Regions from separate parts of the Pseudoduganella sp. R-34 genome, predicted to be linked through region 1. Evidence: riboswitches for the same ligand, from Rfam matches in the RefSeq annotation. Region 1 holds a riboswitch; the other holds the start of a gene.
What was found. Region 1 has a riboswitch for glycine ahead of gcvT (glycine cleavage system aminomethyltransferase GcvT). Riboswitches for the same ligand answer to the same signal wherever they lie in the genome.
Positions count from the first base shown of each region.

Region 2: another riboswitch for glycine. It lies ahead of ACN9MW_RS11010 (hypothetical protein); the one in region 1 lies ahead of gcvT (glycine cleavage system aminomethyltransferase GcvT).

Region 1 covers NZ_CP184572.1:4,073,556-4,084,644, reverse strand. Annotated here, with positions in the region: gene ACN9MW_RS18620 (hypothetical protein) at 1-469, shown strand, start outside; gene ACN9MW_RS18615 (hypothetical protein) at 473-1,996, shown strand; gene ACN9MW_RS18610 (hypothetical protein) at 1,993-2,322, opposite strand; gene gcvP (aminomethyl-transferring glycine dehydrogenase) at 2,401-5,280, opposite strand; gene gcvH (glycine cleavage system protein GcvH) at 5,345-5,725, opposite strand; gene gcvT (glycine cleavage system aminomethyltransferase GcvT) at 5,771-6,889, opposite strand; glycine riboswitch at 6,939-7,043, opposite strand; glycine riboswitch at 7,049-7,134, opposite strand; gene ACN9MW_RS18590 (hypothetical protein) at 7,214-7,414, shown strand; gene ACN9MW_RS18585 (hypothetical protein) at 7,487-7,831, shown strand; gene ACN9MW_RS18580 (ATP-dependent Clp protease proteolytic subunit) at 7,899-8,459, shown strand; gene ACN9MW_RS18575 (hypothetical protein) at 8,526-8,693, opposite strand; gene ACN9MW_RS18570 (DUF1631 family protein) at 8,983-11,089, shown strand, end outside.
Region 2 covers NZ_CP184572.1:2,396,747-2,407,835, forward strand. Annotated here, with positions in the region: gene ACN9MW_RS10990 (formylglycine-generating enzyme family protein) at 1-6, shown strand, start outside; gene ACN9MW_RS10995 (sensor histidine kinase) at 26-1,225, shown strand; gene ACN9MW_RS11000 (tetratricopeptide repeat protein) at 1,388-2,470, shown strand; gene ACN9MW_RS11005 (C39 family peptidase) at 2,513-3,094, opposite strand; gene ACN9MW_RS11010 (hypothetical protein) at 3,107-3,751, opposite strand; glycine riboswitch at 3,907-4,001, opposite strand; gene ACN9MW_RS11015 (ABC transporter substrate-binding protein) at 4,171-5,394, shown strand; gene ACN9MW_RS11020 (carbohydrate ABC transporter permease) at 5,410-6,228, shown strand; gene ACN9MW_RS11025 (carbohydrate ABC transporter permease) at 6,225-7,070, shown strand; gene ACN9MW_RS11030 (ABC transporter ATP-binding protein) at 7,075-8,169, shown strand; gene ACN9MW_RS11035 (LacI family DNA-binding transcriptional regulator) at 8,186-9,217, shown strand; gene ACN9MW_RS11040 (GH1 family beta-glucosidase) at 9,299-10,666, shown strand; gene ACN9MW_RS11045 (glycoside hydrolase family 3 N-terminal domain-containing protein) at 10,678-11,089, shown strand, end outside.

The DNA of each region.
Region 1 (11,089 bases):
CGTGCCGCGTCCGACCATCGACATCAGCAGTGTGCTGGGCCGTTATGAGTGGGACAGCGTGAAGCAGGAACTGCCGCTGTCGCGCCAGCGCAGCTATATGGGCAAGGCCTGGGCGCGCGCGACGCTGCAATGGTCGCTGCGACTGCAGTGGCAGGTCGAAAACGGCCGGGTGGGCGTGGCGTCGCTCGCACGCAAGAGTGTGCCGGCCACCGACGCTGGGACTACCGGAATTTACGTGGTGTCCGACCCGCTGCCGCACCTGCTGAATGTGCAGCGCATCAACCTGTGGTGGGAAGGCAACGCTGCCAGCCTGGCCTCGGTTCAACAGGATATTGCCGGTTTCCTGGCAACGGCTACCGGCGACATGTTCGCCGCCGTTGCCGAGGGGCTGGCCCCAGGGCGCAAGCTGGGGTGCCGTGACTTGCGCATCAATGAGTCTGGTGACATAGAAATTGAACTGGGGGAGTGAAGCATGTCTGTGCTGATGACATCTGTGCCGGTGGCGCAGGTACGGAAGTGGGGCGGCGCCAGTGCGTCGGGCGCCTTGAGTTATGCCGCAGCGCGCGTGGCGCGCATTGTGCTGCAACGTGAACCGATGGCGAGCGAGGCGCTGTCGTGGACTACCCTGTATAGCTGCCAGGGCGAGGCTGTGCGCGGCCGCGCGGAGCTGGCGCTGCATATGCTGGCGCGCCCTGAACTGGCGGAACTGGACGTGAAAGAGCGCCTGCTGCGCGCCTACAACGCGGTGTTCGACCGCTACGACACGTCGCAGCCGGCCGACATGCCTTATTGGCGCAGCCAGGTGACGGCTGGCCGCGAACTGCCTGCGCTGGTGCGGCAGGAACTGGTGCCGCTGTATGAAACGGGCTACCGTTCCAGCCCTTGCGCAGCACCGGCCCTGGCCCGTTCGCCCCTGTTCGTGGTGCGTGACGCATCAGGCTTGCCGCTGGTGTTTACGGTCGGCGCCAATCGTTCGCTATATATGTTCCGCCGCACGCCGTTCGGCCGTTGGTCGCAGACGGACCTGAGCGGCATGCTGCCTTTGAACCAGCCCGGCAAGGTGCAGGCACTCGACGTCCAGCAGGCGCCGGATGGCACCATTGCGCTGGCGCTTGCGGTTGCTCCATGGGCCAGCGGCGGCGGGCCGACCTTGCATGTGGCAGTCGGCATTCCCAATCACCTCGACGAGGCAGCATGGGTGGAGGCCATGCGCGGCCTGGCGCCGCGCCATGTGCCGGAAATGCAGGATGATGTCACGCGTATCTCCTTTGGCCTGCTGCAGTCGGGCGCCGTGCCGATGGTGCTGGTGACTGCGGCGAAGACATGGTACTTCAACGCAGCGATGGAAGGCCCGTTGAGTGCCTGGGAAGAACAGGAGGGCGTTGACTCGCTAGCGTCGGCAATCGGCAGCTACAGGGTGCCGGGTGCCTGGCGCCTGAGTGATACGCCTTGCGGCCGCACCCTGCGTTTCAACAGCTTTTCCCGCGCGGCCTCCTGGGGGATCGCGATCGACTACCAGGGCCTGCCGCGCCGAGCGTCCAGCCTGCACCTGGCGCCGTCCAACGTTCCGAACGTGCCTGACGTGTTTGTGGCAGGCGAGAGCATCGTCGTCTATCGCGGCGGGCAGTCCGTGCCGCAACCGGTCGCCAATATCGGCGGAGCATGCGTGGTGTGGAGCGAGTCGAGCCCGGTGGGCGAGTACCTCGCTTATGGCGACGGTGCGGGCGGCCTGTGGCTGGTGTGCCGGAAGCAGGGCGGGCATTGGGGCATGCCTGTGCCCATCGCAACGACGCTGGTGATGGCGGCGCTGATGGCGGCGCCGAATCACGGCGGCGTGCATGCGATCGGCGTGACGCCAGGCGGGGCGTTGGCATGGCTGCGTTTTAACGCCGATGGCGCGCAGGTGGGGGCGGAGGAAATTACCCAGGCCGCGGTGTGGGATGACGAAGCACAGGATGTGCAGCGCGCAGCCCGGGTGGCGCGCAGCGTGGCTTAAGGCTTGTCGCGCGTCAGGAGCGCGTCGACGATGCTGGCGACCCAGCAGGCCAGCAGGATCCAGCCTGCCGTGGAGGTGCCGGGCATGATGCTGGCCTTGGTTAGCCGCTGGGCGATGAGGATCGGGTCGGGCGGCAGGGCGCCGCTCAGCGCTTGGTCCATCAGGACCGCGGTGGCTTTCCATACGCCATACATCAGCCAGCCGAAAACTGCCAGCGCCGGCAGCATGAATACCAGGCCACGCACTGTGCGCTTCAGTACCAGCATTTGGCCAAGGCCGGGGAAGCCGAGGCCGGAAATCAGGGCTGCTTTGGTAGATTGCTTCATTCAGTTTCCTTCAAAACCGGTAAACCAGGGTCAGACCCAAGGGTCCGACCCGGATTCACCGGTTTCAGGCAAGCGCGCTTATGCGTAATCGCTGACTGGAATGCAGGCGCAGAACAGGTTGCGGTCGCCATACACGTTGTCGGCGCGGCCAACCGGCGGCCAGTACTTCTGCTTGCGCAGCGACGGCACAGGATAGGCGGCCACTTCGCGGCTGTACTTGCGGTCCCACTTGTCTGCCAGCAGTACTTCAGCGGTGTGCGGGGCAAACTTCAGTGGGTTGTCCAGCTTGTCGAATTCGCCCGATTCCACCTTGGCGATTTCGGCGCGGATGGCGATCATGGCGTCGATGAAGCGGTCCAGTTCAACCTTGGACTCGGATTCGGTCGGCTCGATCATCAGCGTGCCCGGAACCGGGAAACTCATGGTCGGTGCGTGGAAGCCGAAGTCCATCAGGCGCTTGGCCACGTCTTCGTTGCTGATGCCGGTGGCGTCGGTCAATGGACGCAGGTCCAGGATGCACTCGTGCGCCACCAGGCCGTCGTGACCCGAGTACAGCACGGGGAAGTGCGGCGCCAGGCGGCGTGCGACGTAGTTGGCGTTCAGGATCGCGGTTTCGGTGGCTGCGGTCAGGCCTTCGCCGCCCATCATGGCGATGTACATCCAGGAGATCGGCAGGATCGATGCGGAGCCGAACGGTGCGGCCGAAATCGAGCCGATGCCGTCTTCGCTGCGCACGTAGCCGTTGGAGCGCTGGTTCGGCAGGAACTTGGCCAGGTGTGCGCCAACGCCGATCGGGCCGACGCCTGGGCCGCCACCGCCGTGAGGGATGCAGAAGGTCTTGTGCAGGTTCAGGTGCGATACGTCGCCGCCGAACGCGCCTGGGCCGGCCACGCCAACCAGTGCATTCATGTTGGCGCCGTCCACGTAAACCTGGCCGCCGTGCGAGTGGATGATTTCGCACAGTTCGGTGATGCCGTCTTCGAACACGCCGTGGGTGGATGGGTAGGTCACCATCACGCAGGCCAGGTTCTTGGAGTGCTGCTCGGCCTTGGCTTTCAGGTCCACCAGGTCAACGTTGCCCTTGTCGTCGCAGGCGGTCACCACAACCTGCATGCCCACCATGGCGGCGGAAGCAGGGTTGGTTCCGTGTGCCGACGATGGAATCAGGCAGATGTTGCGGTGGCCTTCGCCGCGCGATTCGTGGTACTTCTTGATCACCAGCAGACCGGCGTATTCGCCCTGCGAGCCGGCGTTAGGCTGCAGCGAGACAGCGGCGTAGCCGGTCACGGCGCACAGCATTTCTTCCAGCTGGGCGATCATTTCGCGGTAGCCGACGGTCTGGTCGTTCGGTGCGAACGGGTGGATCGACGAGAACTCAGGCCAGGTCACCGGGATCATTTCGCTGGTGGCGTTCAGCTTCATGGTGCAGGAGCCCAGCGGGATCATGGTGCGGTCCAGCGCCAGGTCCTTGTCGGCCAGGGAGCGCAGGTAGCGCAGCATTTCGGTTTCGCTGTGGTAGCGGTTGAAGGTTGGGTGCTCCAGGTAAGCGGAGGTACGTGCCAGCGCTTCAGGGAAGCTGGCGCCGACCGATGCTTCAACTGCGTCGAAGTCCGGCGCAGCCTTGCCGCCGCTGAACACGTTCCACAGCGCTGCCAGGGTGTCGCGGTCGCAGGTTTCGTCGAGCGACACGCCAACGTGCTTGGCGTCGATCTTGCGCAGGTTGATGCCGGCGGCAACAGCGGCTGCGTGCAGTTCGTTGGCCTTGTCGGTGGCGACGGTCAGGGTGTCGAAGAAGGTGTCGTTGACCGAGTAGCCCAGGGACTTCAGGTTGGCGGCCAGGATGCCGGTGTAGCGGTGGGTGCGCTCGGCGATCTGCTTCAGGCCTTTCGGGCCGTGGTAGACGGCGTACATCGAAGCCATCACGGCCAGCAGCACCTGTGCGGTACAGATATTAGAGGTCGCTTTTTCGCGGCGGATGTGCTGTTCGCGGGTCTGCAGGGCCAGGCGGTAAGCCTTGTTGCCGTTCTGGTCGATGGTCACGCCAACCAGGCGGCCTGGCATGGAGCGCTTGTATTCGTCGCGGGTGGCCATATAGCCGGCGTGCGGGCCGCCGAAGCCCAGCGGCACGCCGAAGCGCTGCGAGTTGCCGACCACAACGTCGGCGCCCCATTCGCCCGGAGGGGTCAGCATGGTCAGGGCCAGCAGGTCGGCGGCAACGATCACCATGGCACCGGAAGCTTTGACCGTTTCGACGGCAGCGCGGTAGTCGCGCACAACGCCGTTCACGCCCGGGTATTGCAGCAGCACGCCGAAAGCATCGGTCACGCCGGCCAGCTCGGACGGGTCGAAGGTCTTGACGGTGATGCCCAGCGGCTCGGCGCGGGTCTGCACTACTTCCAGGGTCTGCGGCAGCACGTCGTTGGCGACGTAGAAGGTGTTCGACTTGGACTTGCCGACGCGCTGGATCAGGGTCATGGCTTCGGCAGCGGCGGTGCCTTCGTCCAGCATGGACGAGTTGGCGATGGCCATGCCGGTCAGGTCGATCAGCACCTGCTGGAAGTTCAGGATCGCTTCCAGGCGGCCCTGGGAGATCTCCGGCTGGTACGGGGTGTAAGCGGTGTACCAGGCTGGGTTTTCGAAGATGTTACGCAGGATAACGCCCGGGGTGTGGGCGTTGTAGTAACCTTGGCCGATCAGGGATTTCAGCACCTTGTTCTTGGAAGCGATGCCTTTCAGCTTGGCCAGTGCTTCGTTCTCCGGCAGCGGCTGGAAGAACTGGCCCAGCGGCAGGTCATTCTTGTTGCGGATGCCCGGCGGGACGATGGCATCGATCAGGGCGGCGCGGGTTGCGTAGCCGAGCACGTCCAGCATTTGCTGCTGTTCTGCGGCTTCCGGGCCGATGTGGCGGGCGATGAAGGCATCGCGGGCTTCAAGTTGGGTCAGGCTGGTGCGGGTCATGGTGGGAAATCTCTTGGCCAGAATGTGAAAAGGCCCGCACGCAGCGGGCCCGGTAATGCGGTAATTAGTGCGCTACGTTGCCGTAAGCAGCGGCGTCCAGCAGGCCGTTGATGGCGTTGGCGTCGCTTGGCTTGATCTTGAACAGCCAGTTCGCATAGGCGTCGGCGTTGATCGATTCAGGCGCGCCGACTACGGCGTCGTTCACGGCAACCACTTCGCCCGAGACCGGCGCGTAGATGTCGGAAGCGGCTTTCACCGATTCCACCACGGCAGCGTCGTCGCCGGCGGTGAACGATGCGCCGACTTTTGGCAGCTCGACGAACACGATGTCGCCCAGGGCGTCTTGCGCGAATTCGGTGATGCCGACGGTCACGGTGCCGTCCGTTTCAGCGCGTACCCACTCGTGGGACTCGGTGTACTTCAGGTCTGCTGGAATGTTGCTCATGTTGGCTCCAAGGCTAAGGTTATTGTTTGGTTTTGCGGGTCTGGCTTAAGCAACCAGGATTTTACCGTTACGGACGAAAGGCAGCTTCACGACGGTGGCGGCCAGCTTCTTGTCGCGGATTTCCACGTGCACGGTGTCGCCCACGTTCACGCCCATCGGCACGCGCGCCAGCGCGATGGCCTGCTGCATGGTAGGGGAGAAGGTGCCGGAGGTGATTTCGCCAGTGTCGCCGTTGGGGGCGATGACTTTCTGGTGGGCGCGCAGCACGCCGCCTTTTTCGCGCAGGATCAGGCCGACGAACTGGGCGTTCTGGCCTTTCGCTTGCAGGGCCGCCTTGCCGATGAAGTCGCGCTCGGAGACCAGGTCGATGGTCCATGCCAGGCCGGCGTCCAGCGGGTTCACGGTTTCGTCCATGTCCTGGCCGTACAGGTTCATGCCGGCTTCCAGGCGCAGGGTGTCGCGCGCGCCCAGGCCGGCCGGCTTGACGCCTGCCGCGTTCAGTGCATTCCACAGGTTTTCAGCTTGTTCCGCGGCGACACCGATTTCGAAGCCATCTTCACCGGTGTAGCCGGTGCGGGCCACCATGGCTTCGCCAAAGGCGGTGCCTGGCACCAGCGCCACGTTGAATGGCTTCATTTCAGCGGTGGCTTCCTTGGCTTGCGGGATCACTTCCCACACTTTTGCGCGGGCGTTCGGGCCTTGCACGGCGATCAGGGCCATGGCGTTGGCGCCGTCGCGGCGTTGGGTGATGGTCAGGCCGGCATTGGTGGCTTCGTTCTGCTTGTTCATCCACGCGATGTCTTTTTCCGCGGTACCGGCGTTGACCACCAGGCGGAACCACTCTTCGTTGATGAAGTAGATGATCAGGTCGTCGATGACGGTGCCTTCCGGGGTCAGCATGCAGGAGTACAGGGCCTTGCCCGATACCTGCAGCTTGTCGACGTTGTTGGCGACCAGGCCGCGCAGGAAGGAACGCACGTTGGCGCCCTTGATGTCAACCACGCACATATGGGCCACGTCGAACATGCCGACGTCGGTGCGCACGGCATGGTGCTCTTCGATCTGGGAGCCGTAGTTGACCGGCATGTCCCAGCCGCCGAAGTCGACCATGCGGGCGCCGAGGGCACGATGAGCGTTGTTGAGTGGGGTTGCTTTGAGCGTCATTGATACCTCGGGGCAGAGAATAGGGGTTAATAAACGTAAACATGAATACGCCTACCCCTCTGTCCTTGGTACCTGAGAGATAACGGGAAGGTAATCCCGCACGCCCCTTCGGTGGGCCCTGCGCCATGGCGGACCGCTCTCCAGAGTTTTAGCCCATGGGGCCCTTGTTCGGTCCTTTTGCCTGAGAGTTTCTGGGTAATGCCCCTTCGGCGCCAGCGGCAGCTGGTCTCTCCCGATCAAGACTTGCGACTATATGACAGGAGGGCAATAAAGTCAATCTTGCGGCCCCGGGGAACTTGCCGCTGGGCCGTTGGTCCAATGGTCATGAAAACGCCAAACGACGACTATGACAATCCCTGGAAAGCCGCGGTTGAACGCTATTACAGGGAATTTCTTGCCATCTTCTGCCCCTGGCTGGAGGCGGCAATCGATTGGGCCGTGAACCCGCAGTTTCACGACCAGGAATTGGGCAAAGTAAGCCGTGACGCAAGGCCAGGGCTGGCGCCCGAATTCCTTCGTTTGTGAGGCTTGGGGAACGCGTCAGTCGATTGAATTTACAACAATCAAATTGCTCGACTTCGATCCGCCGCCGAAAGAATGTACTTGCCTGAGCCGCAGAAAGCTCGCTATGAGGCGGCGTTAGGTGAGCTGGAAAGGCGGTTGAATATGCCGTACGTTAATTCCATGGTGAGGGACGCTGTCGAGCGTGGTGAGGCGCAAGGACGGGTGCGAGGACTGGAGCAAGGTTTGGAGCAAGGTTTGGAGCAAGGGCAATTGATGGGGCGACGGCAAATGTTGCTGGAGTTGCTGGAGCAGCGCTTCGGGCTACTGTCGAGCCCTTTGCGGGAGCGGATCAAGGCGGTAGTTGAGCCCGAGTTGTCACGCTGCTCGGCGAAGCTGCTGGTGGCGCGATGCCTGGAGGATGTGCTGGCTAATGACTGAGGAGGGCACGCCTGGATGGCGGTCTGCGCTAGAATGACCGGACATCCATTTACAGAGTGGAGCGACCATGAGCGAAGAAAAGCAAAAACGCGATACCGAGGCCTGGTTCACCCTGTCCGGCGACGTGAACAGCGATATGGTGCACCGCATGTTCGATGCGGTGGCGGACATGACAGAGGATGGGATCGAAACCGCCCACATCCTGATCCAGTCCAACGGCGGCTACGTGAGCGACGGCTTGTGCCTGCACAATTACCTGCGCAACTTGCCGATCAAGATCGTCACGTATAACGGCGGAGCGGTGGCTTCCATTGCCGTCATCCTGTTCCTGTCCGGCGACGAACGCTTTGCCAGCGAAACCGCGCGTTTCATGGTGCACAAGTCGCATGCAAGTGCGCCGCACGGAGCGCGGCCAGATGCGCTGCGCATCATTGTGGAAGGCTTGCAGGCGGACGACGCCCGCACCGAATCGATCTTGCGCAAACATGTCCGTCTGACCGACGAACATTGGAATATCCACGCCTATTCAGACCTGCACCTGACTGCCCAGGAAGCTGCCAAGGTCGGTCTCGTCAACGACGTGGCCGACTTCAAGCCGCCCAAGGGCAAGCGCGTAACGAACATCTGAAGCGCAATATCTGAAACGACAGGGCCTGGAAGCGAACTCCCAGGCCCCCTATGCCGCGCCCGTCATCTAGCGATTGCCGCTACGGCTGGCAGGTGTCTTCTTGTCCGTCTTGCTCTGACGGCCGGTATCGGACTGCTGGCTGGCCGGCTGGGCTCCCGAACGGGAACCCTGGTCGGCGCTTTGGCGTGTGCCCGAGCTCGAACTCTGCTTGCTGGATTTTTGCCTGGATTTCATGACAGTTCCTTTCTGAAGGATCGGAACTTCATCATGCTTTCTGCAATAGTAAAGGTGAATCGGAATACAACTGACCGGCGTGTAGGACATGACCTTGCACCATTGTGGTGCAAACCCAACCGTTTGACCACATCGCCGAAAATATTTGCAGATTCTTTTGATTTGCCTATTGCCATGTGGAAAGAATCTGCGACAATGTGAATAACCACCAAAGTCAGGCCAGACCATGCTTCCAGAAAACCACACATCTTCGGCGCCCCAAAAAGCGGTCACGCCGCGGCATGCCTTGTTGGAAAACCTGATTAGCCTGGTCAATAAGCACATCAGTGATCAGTTCAATGAGTTGTCCACCCAATGGGCGGGCAGCTTGGTGGACGCGGGCGAGGCAGTCGACGTCAAGACACTGCAAGCGCGCTTGCGCGCCGGCAACCGGCTGCGCACCGATCACTACGCCTTCCTCGGCATCTTCGCCAGGCAACTGGAAAACGACCTGCGGCTGGAAATCGCGCAACTGGCGCCAGGGCAGAAGGCGCCGGTGCGCAAGGTGGCTGAGTCCCTGTCCCTGGTGTCCATGGAGGAAATGGATACCAAGGTGACCTTGGGCAGCTTCAGCAAGCCGTTTGAAGCCAAGTATTCCGATGGCCTCGCCACCCTGAATGTGCGCCTGGCCTTCCTGTTGGACCGCGATATCCTGCGCATTAACCAGAACCCCTTCCGGCCGGAAGTCTTCCTCGGCGCCTTCCAGCAGGCGTGGATCGATTTCATCAAGGATGAGGAGGCGAATGAGCTGATGAAGCCATTCCTGCGTCCGGAAGAGTTCTTCGATTTTGGCGCCATGCTGCAGGAGCTGAGTTCAGCGCTCGAGCGCAAGGGCGTGGGGCCGGGCTCGGTCGAAAAACACAAGTCACGCCGCGCTGATTCGCACGATGCGTCGCAAGCGTCATCTCGCAAGAAAAACCAGCAGGCCGCGCTGGCGGAGCAATTGCGCCAATTCTTCTCTGGTGCGGGCGATGCGCCGGGCGGCAAGGCAGCGCCGACCGGATTTGACCAACTGGGCGACCTCGACCTGTCACTGCCTACTCTGAGCGTGACGCCGGGGCTGTATGGTACGCCTGCGCATACAGCGGAGGCGCTGGCAGCTGCCGCGCCGGCAAGTGCCGGGACAGCAGCGCCAATGGCAGCGCCGGGGCAGCCAATGCCTGCGCCAGGCTATGTGGCCGGCGCGGCGCCTGGCATGGCAATGCCTGGTGGCGTTGGCATGGCGCCGGGCGTTGCAACTGGTGCCGCGCCAATGATGGCCGGCGTCCCTGGCGTGCCGGCCGTGGGCGGCATGATGATTCCTGCCGGCGGTGTTGTACCCGGTGGTGGCCTGCCGGGCATGCCGCTGGCGAGCGGCCCAGCAGTTGCAGGTGCGGGAGCGGCCGTCCCGGGCGGAATGCTGGGCGGCGTCGCCGTGCCGGGCGTGCCGGGTGGCGTGGCAGTGCCTGCGGGAGGCTGGGTTCAGGGGCCGGCCCAGGGCTTCCACGGCGGGGCCAATAACGAAGCGGCCCAGCGCGCATCGCTGGTCAGCGCCAAAGAGCCGCTGATGAATTTCCTGGCGCAGTTGCAGCGCGGCGTGCCGCAGGGCGCCGTGTTTGCCAGCGCCGATAGCAGTGCGATGCCGGCGCCGGGCATGCCGGCGGGCCTGGCTCCAGGATTCGCTATGGGGCCCGTGCAGGCCGGCGGCGGCGCGATGCCGGCCCCCGGCTTTGTTACTGGTGGCGGCTCGATGAGCAATGTGTTCTTGCTGCCGCAGATTAAAGAGCAGGCGCCTGCCGGCAGCCTGACTCGCGCCGACGAAGGCACGATCGACCTGCTGTCGGCAGTGTTCGAGACGGTGTTCCGCGACGAAAGCATTTCGCCCGAGATTCGCAACCTGATCCGCTTCCTGCAGATCCCGGTGCTGAAGGCCGCGCTGGTTGACAAGAATTTCTTCTTCCAGGAAGCGCATCCTGCACGCCGCATGATCGACCTGCTGTCGCGCATGGGCTGGGAGAATCGCAAGGACCCGGACGATCCTCTCTACAAGGCCATGCAGCGCAGCGTGGAGAAGGTCAGCGAGGACCACGAGGAGGAAATGACCGTCTTCACCGAGGCGGTCAATGAACTGGAAGCCTCCATCAAGGCTGAGGAGGCGGCAGCTGCAGCCGCCATGGCGGAGCCGATCGCCAAGGCGCTGAAGCAGGAAAAGATGTCGGTGGCCGCCAAGTCGGCCAAGGATGCCGTGGCACTGCGCATCGGCACTGGCGAAGTGGTGGCGATCGTCGAGGCCTTCCTGGAGAACAAGTGGGTGTCCGTGTTGACCATTGCCTATAGCGTCGAAGGCGAAAAGCCGGGCGCGGTCAACAACGCTACCC
Region 2 (11,089 bases), 1.7 Mb from region 1:
AACTGAGCCGTTACACTGTCGCCCCATGACGATCATACAAACCCTGAAATATACGCTGCGCACCTTCCTGGTCCTGAAGAAGGAGCGCGTCGATCCGTGGTGGGCGCGGTTGCTGGTGGGGAGCGTCCTGGGGCTCAGCGTTGCAATGGCATTGATGGGGCTGTCGGTCTTCTTGATGGGCAGCGATGCCCAGGGCTGGATGGCCTCGTCGTTACGCACCAATCTGCTGCTCGGACTGTGCGCGGCATGCACAATGATGTTCATGCTGCGCGGCTTCGAACTGTTGCTGCCAGGCGCGAAGCTCGATGCGCTGTCGGCCCGGCCGGACTGGCGCGCGGCAGCAGTCGTGAGTGTGCTATTGATCGCAGGCATGGCCGTGGGCGTGCGCCTGGGCTATATGCTATTGGGGTATCCGTACAATCTCAACCTTTGGAAGAAGCTGTCTGCTGTCCCCATGGTCCAGCTCAAGTTCTTGATCTTTGCGCTTTTCATTGTGGCAGCGAACTGGATCTGGTGGCTGCTGCGGGCGAAGGAGAATGCGTTGGCACAGCAGGCGGCCGAATCGCAATTGCGCATGTTGCAGGCGCAGATCGAGCCGCACTTCCTGTTCAATACCCTGGCCAATGTACAAAGCCTGATTGCCATCGATGCGCCGCGCGCGCAGTTGATGCTTGAATCGTTTACCGACTATCTGCGCGCCAGCCTCGGCCAGATGCGGGCGAGCGACAGCACGCTGGACGTCGAGCTGGAGACTGCACACAATTATCTGCAATTGATGCAGATCCGGATGGGAGACCGGTTGCGCTTTTCGATCGACGTGAGCGAACAAGCGCGCAAGGCGGTGCTGCCGCCGCTGCTGCTGCAGCCGTTGGTTGAGAACGCCGTGCACCACGGGCTCGAGCCGAAGCTGGAGGGTGGCACGGTGCGCCTGTTTGCCGACGTCAAGGACGGGCAACTGAATATTCGAATCGACGACGATGGGCTTGGATTACATCATGCGCGGCGTCCGGTGCGACTGGGCAGCGGCGTCGCCCTGGCGAATATCCGGGCACGGTTGCACACCCGCTACGGCGCACAAGCCTCGCTGGAGTTGGCCGCGCTGGAAGAGGGAACACGGTCATCGCTTACCTTGCCTTACTCCGGCAGCCAGGCGTTTAAACAAGCTAGCGCTGAAACCGCTGTGAAAGCGGGCTATCGTCAGGCACTTATTGGAAAATCCCGCTAGCCATGTGCCAGCGGGACTTTGTTGTGGAAAAGCATCAAAGTTTTCATTTATATTATGTTGCTTAATGGAAAATTCATATAATTTTCATTTTCCACCTAGCAGAAACATAATATGGCGTTGAAGTTCCGGTACGTAGCACTCCTGGCTTGTCTGCACTTCCCCGTGCATTTTGCACATGCGCAGGCATTTTCCCGCACCCCTAATGAAGAGTACGCAAAAGGCAATTACGCGCGCGCTTTCCGAGGGTTCTTTGAGCAAGCCACACGCAGCAATGACCCGAACGTACAGTTCAACCTGGGCATGATGTACGAGCGCGGACAGGGTACCGACCAGAACGATGTCGAGGCCGTGAAATGGTACTCGCGTGCTGTGGACCAGGGCAGCGTACCTGCGATGCGCCAACTGGCTGGCCTGATGGCCGCTGGCCGCGGCATCAAGCAGGACGGCGCCGGTGCACTGGCCTTGCTGCGCAAGGCGATCGAACAGAATGATGTTGCAGCGATCGAGCAGGTGGCAGGCATGTATTTCGAAGGCCGGGGAGTTCCCGCCGACCAGGCGCAGGCAAAGCAGTGGTACCAGAAGGCCGCCGCCGCCGGCAGCAAGAGTGCACAGGAGGCGCTGGACCTGATCGCAGCAATGGAGCGCCAGGCGGCCGGTCCTCTTGCGCCAATCCGCAAGCGCGCCGTGACTGGAGATGCCAACGCCCAGTACGACCTTGCAGTGGCCTATCACACCGGTAACACGGTGCCGAAGGACCCTGCCCAGGCGCTGGAGTGGTACCTGAAAGCTGCCGCGCAGGGACATGCGATGGCGCAGTTCTACGCGGGGCTGCTGTATTCCAACGGCGACGGCGTTGCGCAGGACCTGGCGCAGGCCCGCGCATGGTTCAGCAAAGCTGCTGCACAGGACAACAAGGATGCCGCCACCAACCTCGCCGTCATGCTCGACCTGGGCAAGGGCGGCCCGGTCGACCTGGCGCAGGCCGCGGTGGTCTACCAGCAGGCGGCAAAGCTGGGTAGCGCGCAAGCGCAAGTCAGGCTGGCTGGCATGTACTGGATGGGGCAAGGCGTGAAGAAGGACTACACCCAGGCCGCAAGCTACTATCGCCAGGCGGCGGAGCAGGGAGAAATCACTGCTATCCGCAAGCTGGTCTACCTGCTCGAGAATGGCGTCGGTACCGCCCGCAACGTCGACGAGTCGAAGAAATGGGCCGCCAAGCTGGAACAACTGGGCGGCAGCAACTGACATGAAAAAGCCCGCCAGGCGTTTGCCGGCGGGCTTTTTTGTTTAAGGGCTGACGTTCATGCGTTGCGTGTGCGTCCAATTGTGGTCATAGGCGCTGACGGCCGATGCAAAGGTGCGGTAGGTCTGTCCTTCGCCTGGCCACGGGTTCATGATGTAGATGTAGTTGGTTCCGTTGTAGGTTTCGTAACCGCGTCCCACCATGATATGCCCCCCGCCATTGGTCCAGCCGTAGCGGATCACGAAGGGGCGGTTGCCATTGATCTCATTCACCACCGAATTCCACGACAGGTAGTTGTTGATCGCCGTGTTTGGCACGCCCCAGTTGTACAGGATGTTCTGGACGCTGCCGGACGTGCCGTACATATTGTTCGGCCGGTTGGCGTAGCTGTTCCAGTTGAAGGTGCTGTTGCCGCAGGCGTAGTTGATGCCGTAAGCCCAGTTCACGATCTGGCATTGGCTGGGAGTACGGCTGTAGTAGTTCAGGACCGCTTTGCTGGAGCCTGCCCAGCACCACTGGCTGTGTTCCTGCGTCACCAGCGGGACGTTCAAGGTACGCCATTGCGCGAAGGCTGAGGGCAGGGCAAGCACCAGCGCTGCACCGGCCACGATTTTTGCGATTTTCATAGTCGGTCCTCCTTAGCGAAATGCTTCAATGTTGGCTTTGACGGCGGCGCGCAATGGCTCCAGCAATTCCGTGCCGTCGACCAGCTGGTTGCCGTTCTTCTGAAGCAGCAGCGATTCGCGAGCCGAGTGCAGCGGCGCGAACTTGGCGTGGTCCACTTCCAGCAGGTCGGCGCGGGCCTGGTAGATGCGGATGAAGCGCAGGTTGGAACGCGCGCTGTTGCCGTGAACCGCCATCGCAGCATCCACGTCTTTTGCGAGGATGGAGGCGCCATAGGCGACGGTTTCATAACGGCCGTTCACACGCTGGACAGTCGCCAGTCCGATGGGCTTCCCGTGCAGGGAAATGACGAAGCGCCATTCGCCGGTAGGCTTGGCTAGGGATGCCAGGTCGCCGCGCGCCAGCAGGTCTTTCGGGTCGACGGTGTAGACCTCGAAACCGTGGCCGACCGTGGCTTGCTTCAAGTCGCCCACGTCCGTGATATCGAGCGGGAAGTCGACCGGTGCGCTGCCGGGGCGAATCGCCTGCTGGTGCTCGGCGAATTGTACGAGTCCGCGTTTGGCGGCCTGCAATGCCGCGCCGTTGTCTGCTTTTGCCAGGAACGGGGCGGCCAACATCGCTGCGCAGGCAATGCGCAGCCAGAGTCGATGCGTATGCATGTGACTACTCCTCTGAAGGTTGATCAGATGTTCTTGAGGTGCGAGGTGATTGCCCCCTCTGTGCTGGACCTGAGAGTTTCACAGGCGTTGGCGGCCTGCTTGCTCCTTCGGTGCGCCGGCGCTTACCCTTGCCGGCGGCTCTTCAGAGTTGTGAAAACACGCGACCGGTCCTTTGGCCTGAGAGATTCCGGGGGCGGCTTGCTCCTTCGGCGTTGTCCATGGGTGGGACAAACTCTCCCGATCGCGCGACCGGAATGCTCCGGCAGCGAAATCAGGATATCCCAGGGATTTATTCGATTTCAATCGTTTTCCGATACACGTTGCGTTTTCGCCAAGAAGGACTTTCCTGTTATTCTATTGACACTCGCCTGGGAAATTGGTAACGTTTCCAAAAATAAGCGGCACACAGAGGAGACGGGATGTTTAAGCAGTTATTTGCTTGTGCAATGGCGTTCGGCGCCACCTCCGCGCAGGCTGCCGGGCCAAGCGCAGAAGTGATCCATTGGTGGACGTCAGTCGGTGAATCCGCTGCCGTCAAGCAGCTCGCAAGTGCCTATCGTGCCGCCGGCGGCACATGGATCGATACGGCGATTGCCGGTGGCGAGCAGGCTCGCGCGGTGACCCTCAATCGCATGGTTGGAGGCAAGGCGCCTGCTGCAGCGCAGTTCAATATTTCCAAGCAGTTCCTCGATATAGTGGACCAGGACATGCTGGTGCAACTGGATGATGTCGCACGCCAGGAGCGCTGGGAATCCACGCTGCCGGAACCGATCGTCAACACCATCCGCATCGATGGCCATTACTACGCGATGCCGATGAACATCCACATGCAGACCTGGATCTGGTATTCCAGGGCCGCCTTCAAAAAGGCCGGCATCGCAAAAGAACCTGCAACCGTCGACGAACTTTTTGCCGCGCTGGATAAACTGAAGGCCGCGGGCCTGGTGCCGCTGGCGCATGGCGGGCAGGCGTGGCAGGAGCACATTCTGTTCGCATCGCTGCTGGCAAACATGGGAGGGCGCCAGCTCTACCTGCAAGTGATGCGCGATCGCGACCAGCGTGCGATCAATTCCGAACCGGTGCGCAAAGTGCTGCTGGCCTTCAAGCGCCTGCAATCCTATGTCGATCCCGCGTCACCGGGCCGCAACTGGAATGACGCGACCGCAATGCTGGTTAGCGGCAAGGCGGGCATGCAGATCATGGGGGATTGGGCCAAGGGCGAATTCAGCAATGCAAAAATGGCGCCCGGCGTCGATTACGGCTGCATCGCGGGCCTTGGCGCGAATTCGCCGTACCTGATCCAGGGCGACGCTTTCGTCTTTCCTCGTTCGGAGCAGGCGGTAGTGCAGCAGGCACAGAAGCTGATGACCAAAGTGCTGCTGGCGCCTGCGACACAGGTGAGCTTCAACAAACTCAAAGGCTCGGTGCCTCCGCGTGTGGATGCCGATACCAGCCAGCTCGACGCCTGCGCCCGCGCGGGCGCCGCCATCATGCGCGACCGCAATCGACAGGTCGGGGCGCCCGAAATCTACCTGACTCCCGACCAGAACGGTGCAGTCCAGGACGCGCTGACCGCGTACTGGAACACATCGATGACGGTTGACAAGGCGCAGAAGGCGCTTGCTGCGGCGCTGAGGAACTGAGCGGTGCGTCGAGCCATGTCTTATGCGGCGCTGTTGCCGATGTTGCTGACGGTATGCGTGGGCTACCTCGGCTCCTTCGCCTGGACGTTCTACGTATCCCTCACCAGTTCGCGCAGCATCGCGACCAGCAAGCTGGTTGGCATGGCGCAGTATGAGCGCCTGTTCGACAATGAGCGCTGGCTGCTGTCGCTGCACAACCTGGCGTTGTTTGGCGTGCTGTTCGTGCTGGCCTGCATGGTGATCGGCTTTCTGCTGGCTGCCGCGATCGATCGGCAGGTTGCCGGCGAGGGTGCACTGCGCACCCTGTTCCTGTACCCGTATGCGATGTCATTTGTCGCGACGGGGCTGGTGTGGCAGTGGATCCTGACGCCCGGCGGCATGCCGGGCGTTGAGATTGACTGGCTGGTGGACCAGGACATGGTGCTCTATACGGTGGTGCTGGCGTCGGTGTGGCAGGCATCGGGTTTCGTCATGGCGCTGATGCTGGCCGGCCTGCGCGGCGTTGATCCGGAAATATGGAAGGCTGCGCGACTGGACGGCATTCCGGCCTGGCGCGTCTATGTTTCTATCATTCTGCCGATGCTGGCGCCAACCCTGGCGACCGTTTTCATCCTGCTGGCGACCATGGTGGTGAAGCTATACGACGCCGTCGTGTCGATGACGCAGGGCGGACCGGGTACGGCAAGCGAAGTGCCGGCGAAATTCATCATGGATCACCTGTTCCTGCGCGCGAATATCGGCCTGGCCTCGGCCGGCGCTGTGGTGTTGCTCCTGACGGTGCTGGCCCTGCTGGCGCCATGGGCTTATGCCCGCAGCAGGAGAGGCAGGGCATGAAGACGGCGCGTATCGGGCTTTACGCCTTCCTGGCCAGCGCGGCGCTGTTCTTCCTGCTGCCGCTGTACGTGATGCTGGCGACTTCGCTGAAATCGATGGATGAGATCCGGCTGGGGAATATTTTCGCCTTGCCGCAGGTGCCCACGCTGGACGCCTGGCGGGCTGCCTGGAGCGAGGCATGCACCGGCGCGGCTTGCGAGGGGGTGCAGGGCGGGTTCTGGAATTCGGTGCGTATCGCCGTGCCAAGCACGATGCTGCCGATTGCGCTGGGAGCGCTGAATGGTTATGCCTTGTCTTTCTGGCGGCCGCGCGGCGCGAATCTGTTGTTCGGCATCCTGTTGCTGGGAGCCTTTGTACCGGTACAAGTGATGATCTATCCGCTGGTGCGCATGATGGCCGGCCTGGGTGTCTTTGGTTCGTTGCCTGCCATTGTGATCGTGCACCTGGTGTTCGGCATGCCGGTGCTGACGCTGCTGTTCCGCAATTACTACGCGGCGCTGCCGCAGGAGCTGTTCCATGCCGCGCGTATCGATGGCGGCGGTTTCTGGCGCATCTTCCGGCACGTGATGCTGCCCTTGTCGGTACCGATGCTGGTAGTGGCGGCGATCATGCAGCTTACCGGTGTATGGAACGACTATATCCTGGGCCTGGTTTTTGCCGGGCGCGACAACTTGCCAATGACGGTGCAGTTGAACAATGTGATCAATACGACGACAGGCACGCGTCTTTACAACGTCAATATGGCGGCCACGATCCTGACGGCACTGGTGCCCTTGACGATTTATTTCCTGTCGGGCCGCTGGTTCGTGCGCGGCATCGCAGCCGGCGCTGTGAAAGGTTGAACGGATGTCGAACGTAAGTCTTAAAAAACTGGACATTAGCCTTGGCGGCAACGCCATTATCCGGGGCCTGGATCTGGAGGTGGAGGAGGGCGAGTTCCTGGTCCTGCTCGGGCCCTCCGGTTGCGGCAAGTCGACCTTGTTGCACAGCATTGCGGGGCTGACGGAAGCCAGCGGTGGCACGATCGAGATCGGCGGCAAGGACATGTCGCGCTCGGATCCGAGCGAGCGCGGGATCGGCATGGTATTCCAGTCCTACGCCCTGTATCCGACCATGACGGTCGAAAAGAACATGTCGTTCGGCCTGCGCATTGCGGGTGTGGCGAAGGCGGAAATCAGGCGCCGCGTTGACCGCGCGGCAGCCATGCTGCACCTGGGCGACCTGCTTGGCCGTAAACCGGCGGCCCTTTCGGGAGGGCAGCGGCAACGAGTGGCGATTGGCCGCGCGCTGGTGCGCGAGGCCGGCGTTTACCTGTTCGACGAGCCGCTTTCCAATCTCGATGCGAAGCTGCGTACCGATTTGCGGCGCGAGCTGAAGCTGCTTCACCAGCAACTGGGCGCCACCATGATCTATGTGACGCACGACCAGGTGGAAGCCATGACGCTGGCCAGCCGCATTGCCGTCATGCGGGCGGGGCATATCCAGCAGGTCGGCACACCGGGCGAGGTGTACGAGCGGCCGGCAAACCTGTTCGTCGCCGGCTTCCTCGGTGCTCCCGCCATGAACTTCATTGAAGGCGAAGTCGATGCCACCGGCACGTTTGCGGGCGGCAGCCTGCGCTTGGCGATGGGCGAGCATGCCGGGACTGGCGATGGGCGCAAGGCTGTATTGGGCGTCCGTCCGGAGCATATTTCCCTGGTGCCGGCCGGCCCGATTCAGGGACGCGTCACGCTGGTCGAGCCCATGGGAAGCCATCGCGTAGTATGGCTCGATTGCGCCGGCAAGCAGCTCTCCTGCATCGTGCAGGGCAGCCGCCCGATTGCGCCGGATGACATGGTCGCGTTCGAGATTGATGTACAACGCGCTTCGCTGTTCGATCCGGACAGCGGCAGTCGCTTTGATTTGGCGGGCGCTTCAAGTATGCTCGCGATGACGTTATAAGAAGAAAAGGATTCCAGTGGCCACTATCAAAGACGTAGCCCGCCTTGCGGGTGTAGGACTGGGCACCGCCTCCCGTGTAGTCAGCGGCAAAGGTTCGGTGTCACCAGCCACGCTTGAAAAGGTGAAGAAGGCGATTGACGAACTGGGATTCCGGCCGTCGCATGCGGCGCGCACGCTGCTGACCGGCACCAGCCAGATGATCGGCGTGTATATCCCGGTCCTGAGCGGCACCTTCTACACGCCGATCCTGCAGATCATCGATACCGAACTGCGGGCGGCCGGCCTGCACATGGTGGTGGCTTTCGGCGTCGGCCTGGGCGACGAACGCAAACAGGCCAAGGACGGCATCCAGTTCCTGATGGAGCGTGGCTGCGATGGCCTGATCGTGATGACCAGCGCCTTGCAGGACGAAGATATCGAGGCGCTGGGTACGCAGCAGGGCCGGATCGTAGTGCTGAACCACAGCCTGGCCAGCATTCCCGACCAGTGCTTCACCGTGGACCACAAACTTGGCGGCCGGCTCGCGGCACGCGCGCTTCTGGACCACAAGCACCGCGATATCGCCGTGGTGGCCGGACCGTCGCGCCTGGCCGACAACGTGGAGCGGATCGAGGGCTTCATGGAGGAACTGCAGGACGGCGGCATCGACACCAGCCGCATGTGGGTCGCCGAGAGCGACTTTTCGCCGGCCGGCGGCTGGGCGGCGGCCAAGGAGCTGGTGGAGTCGGGGCACCGCTGCACGGCCCTGTTCTGCGCCAACGATGAAATGGCGGTCGGCGCGCTGTCCTATTTCCAGGAGGCGGGCATCCGCGTTCCGATCGACCTGTCCGTCATTGCTTACGACGATACGCCAAGCGCGGAGTTTTCTGCGCCACGCCTGACTACCGTCCACATGCCATGGCGCGAAATGACGATGAATGGCCTGAGCGCCTTGCTCAACCGCTGTTACGACTTGCGGCGCACGGTCACGCGCAGCTTCCCCGTGACGGTAACACTGCGTGCGTCCCTGGCCAAGGCGGCAAGCGCCAAGCGCAAGGCCGCTGCATGAACTGAACCAGTAGAAAGGGCGCGTGCGCCCTTTTTTTCGACCAGATATGGAAACCTTTCCAATTCCTGTACACTATTGAACATGACTACTCCAGACCAGATTGAACCAGGCGCCCCGGCGCGCAGCGACTTCGCCCGCGATTTTCTTTGGGGCTGCGCCACCTCGTCATACCAGATCGAGGGGGCCGGCAGGGAAGATGGCCGGGCAGAATCGATCTGGGACCGCTTTGCCGCCACGCCCGGCAAGGTGCGCGACGGCTCCAGCGGCCTGGTGGCCTGCGATCACTATCACCGCTGGCCGGAGGATCTGGACATCGCCCGCGACATGGGCTTGAACGCCTACCGCTTTTCGATTGCCTGGCCGCGCATCGTCTCCGGTTTGGGCGAGGAACCCAACCGGAAGGGACTGGACTTCTATTCGCGCCTGGTGGACGGCATGCTGGAACGCGGCCTCCAGCCCTGGGCCACCCTCTACCACTGGGACTTGCCGCAGTACTTGCAGGACCGCGGCGGCTGGGCCGAACGCGACACGGTGCAGCGCTACCTCGAGTTCGTGGACGCTGTAACGCGCCGCCTGGGCGACCGCGTGCAACACTGGATTACGCACAACGAGCCCTGGTGCACCGCCATCCTGGGCAATTTCGAAGGCCTGCATGCGCCAGGATTGACTGATTTCGGCACAGCGCTGCAGGTTTGCCACCACGTGCTGCTCTCGCATGGCAAGGCGGTACCCCTGATCCGCGAAAACGTGCCTGGAGCACGCGCCGGCATCTCCCTCAGCCTGCATCCGCTGCGCGCAGCCAGCTCCAGCGAAGAAGATCGCGCGGCATGCGAGCGCCATGACGGCCTGCGTTACCGCTGGTTCCTCGATCCACTGCATGGCCGCGGCTACCCGGTGGCAGCGCTGGAGCGGTTTGGGGTGGCGGCACCGATGGTACACGAGGGCGATATGGAGGCGATCGCGGTGGCGACCGACTTCATGGGCGTGAACTACTATTTTCCGGAAACGGTTGCCGACGCGCCCGGCCACGAGCCGCTGGATGCACGCGTGCTACCGCCTCCAGCCGGCGCGGAGACCACTGCGATGGGCTGGGAAGTGGCGCCGGAAGGCATGAGTGAGCTGCTTGGCCGCATCCATGCCGATTACGCGCCGAAGGAGTTGTACATCACCGAGAATGGCTCCTGTTATGACGACGAAGTGCTGGCCGATGGCAGCGTGGCCGACTTTGGCCGCCGCCGTTACCTGGCGCGCCACCTGGGCGCCATGAAGGATGCGATAGCGGCCGGAGTGCCGGTGAGGGGCTATTTTGCCTGGAGCCTGGTTGACAATTTTGAGTGGGCTGAAGGCTACCTGCGCCGTTTCGGCCTGGTCCACATCGATTACACAACACAAGAACGAAAGCTGAAGGAAAGCGGCAAGTGGTATCGCGCCTTCCTGCAACAGCCATAAAAGGAGGCAGGATGAAACAGGTTTCAATGCTGGCCGCGGCGCTTGCAATGGCGCTACCGGCAGCGGCAGCGCCGCTGGCCGACTGGCCGCAAGCAAGCAGCGTAATCAAGCGCGACCCGGCGCTTGAGAAGCGCGTCGCCGATATTGTCGGCAAGATGACGCTGGAGCAAAAGATCGGGCAAATGACACAGTCCGAGATCAAGGCCACTACGCCGGATGACGTGCGGCGCTACTACCTCGGCTCGGTGCTGAATGGCGGCGGTAGCTGGCCCAATGGGAACAAGCGTGCCAAGGCGGCCGAGTGGCTGGACCTGGCGCAGAAATACCACGACGCATCGATGGACACCGACATGGCAGTCAAGGTGCCGGTAGTGTGGGGCATCGATGCAATGCACGGCAATAGCAATGTGTTCGGCGCTACCT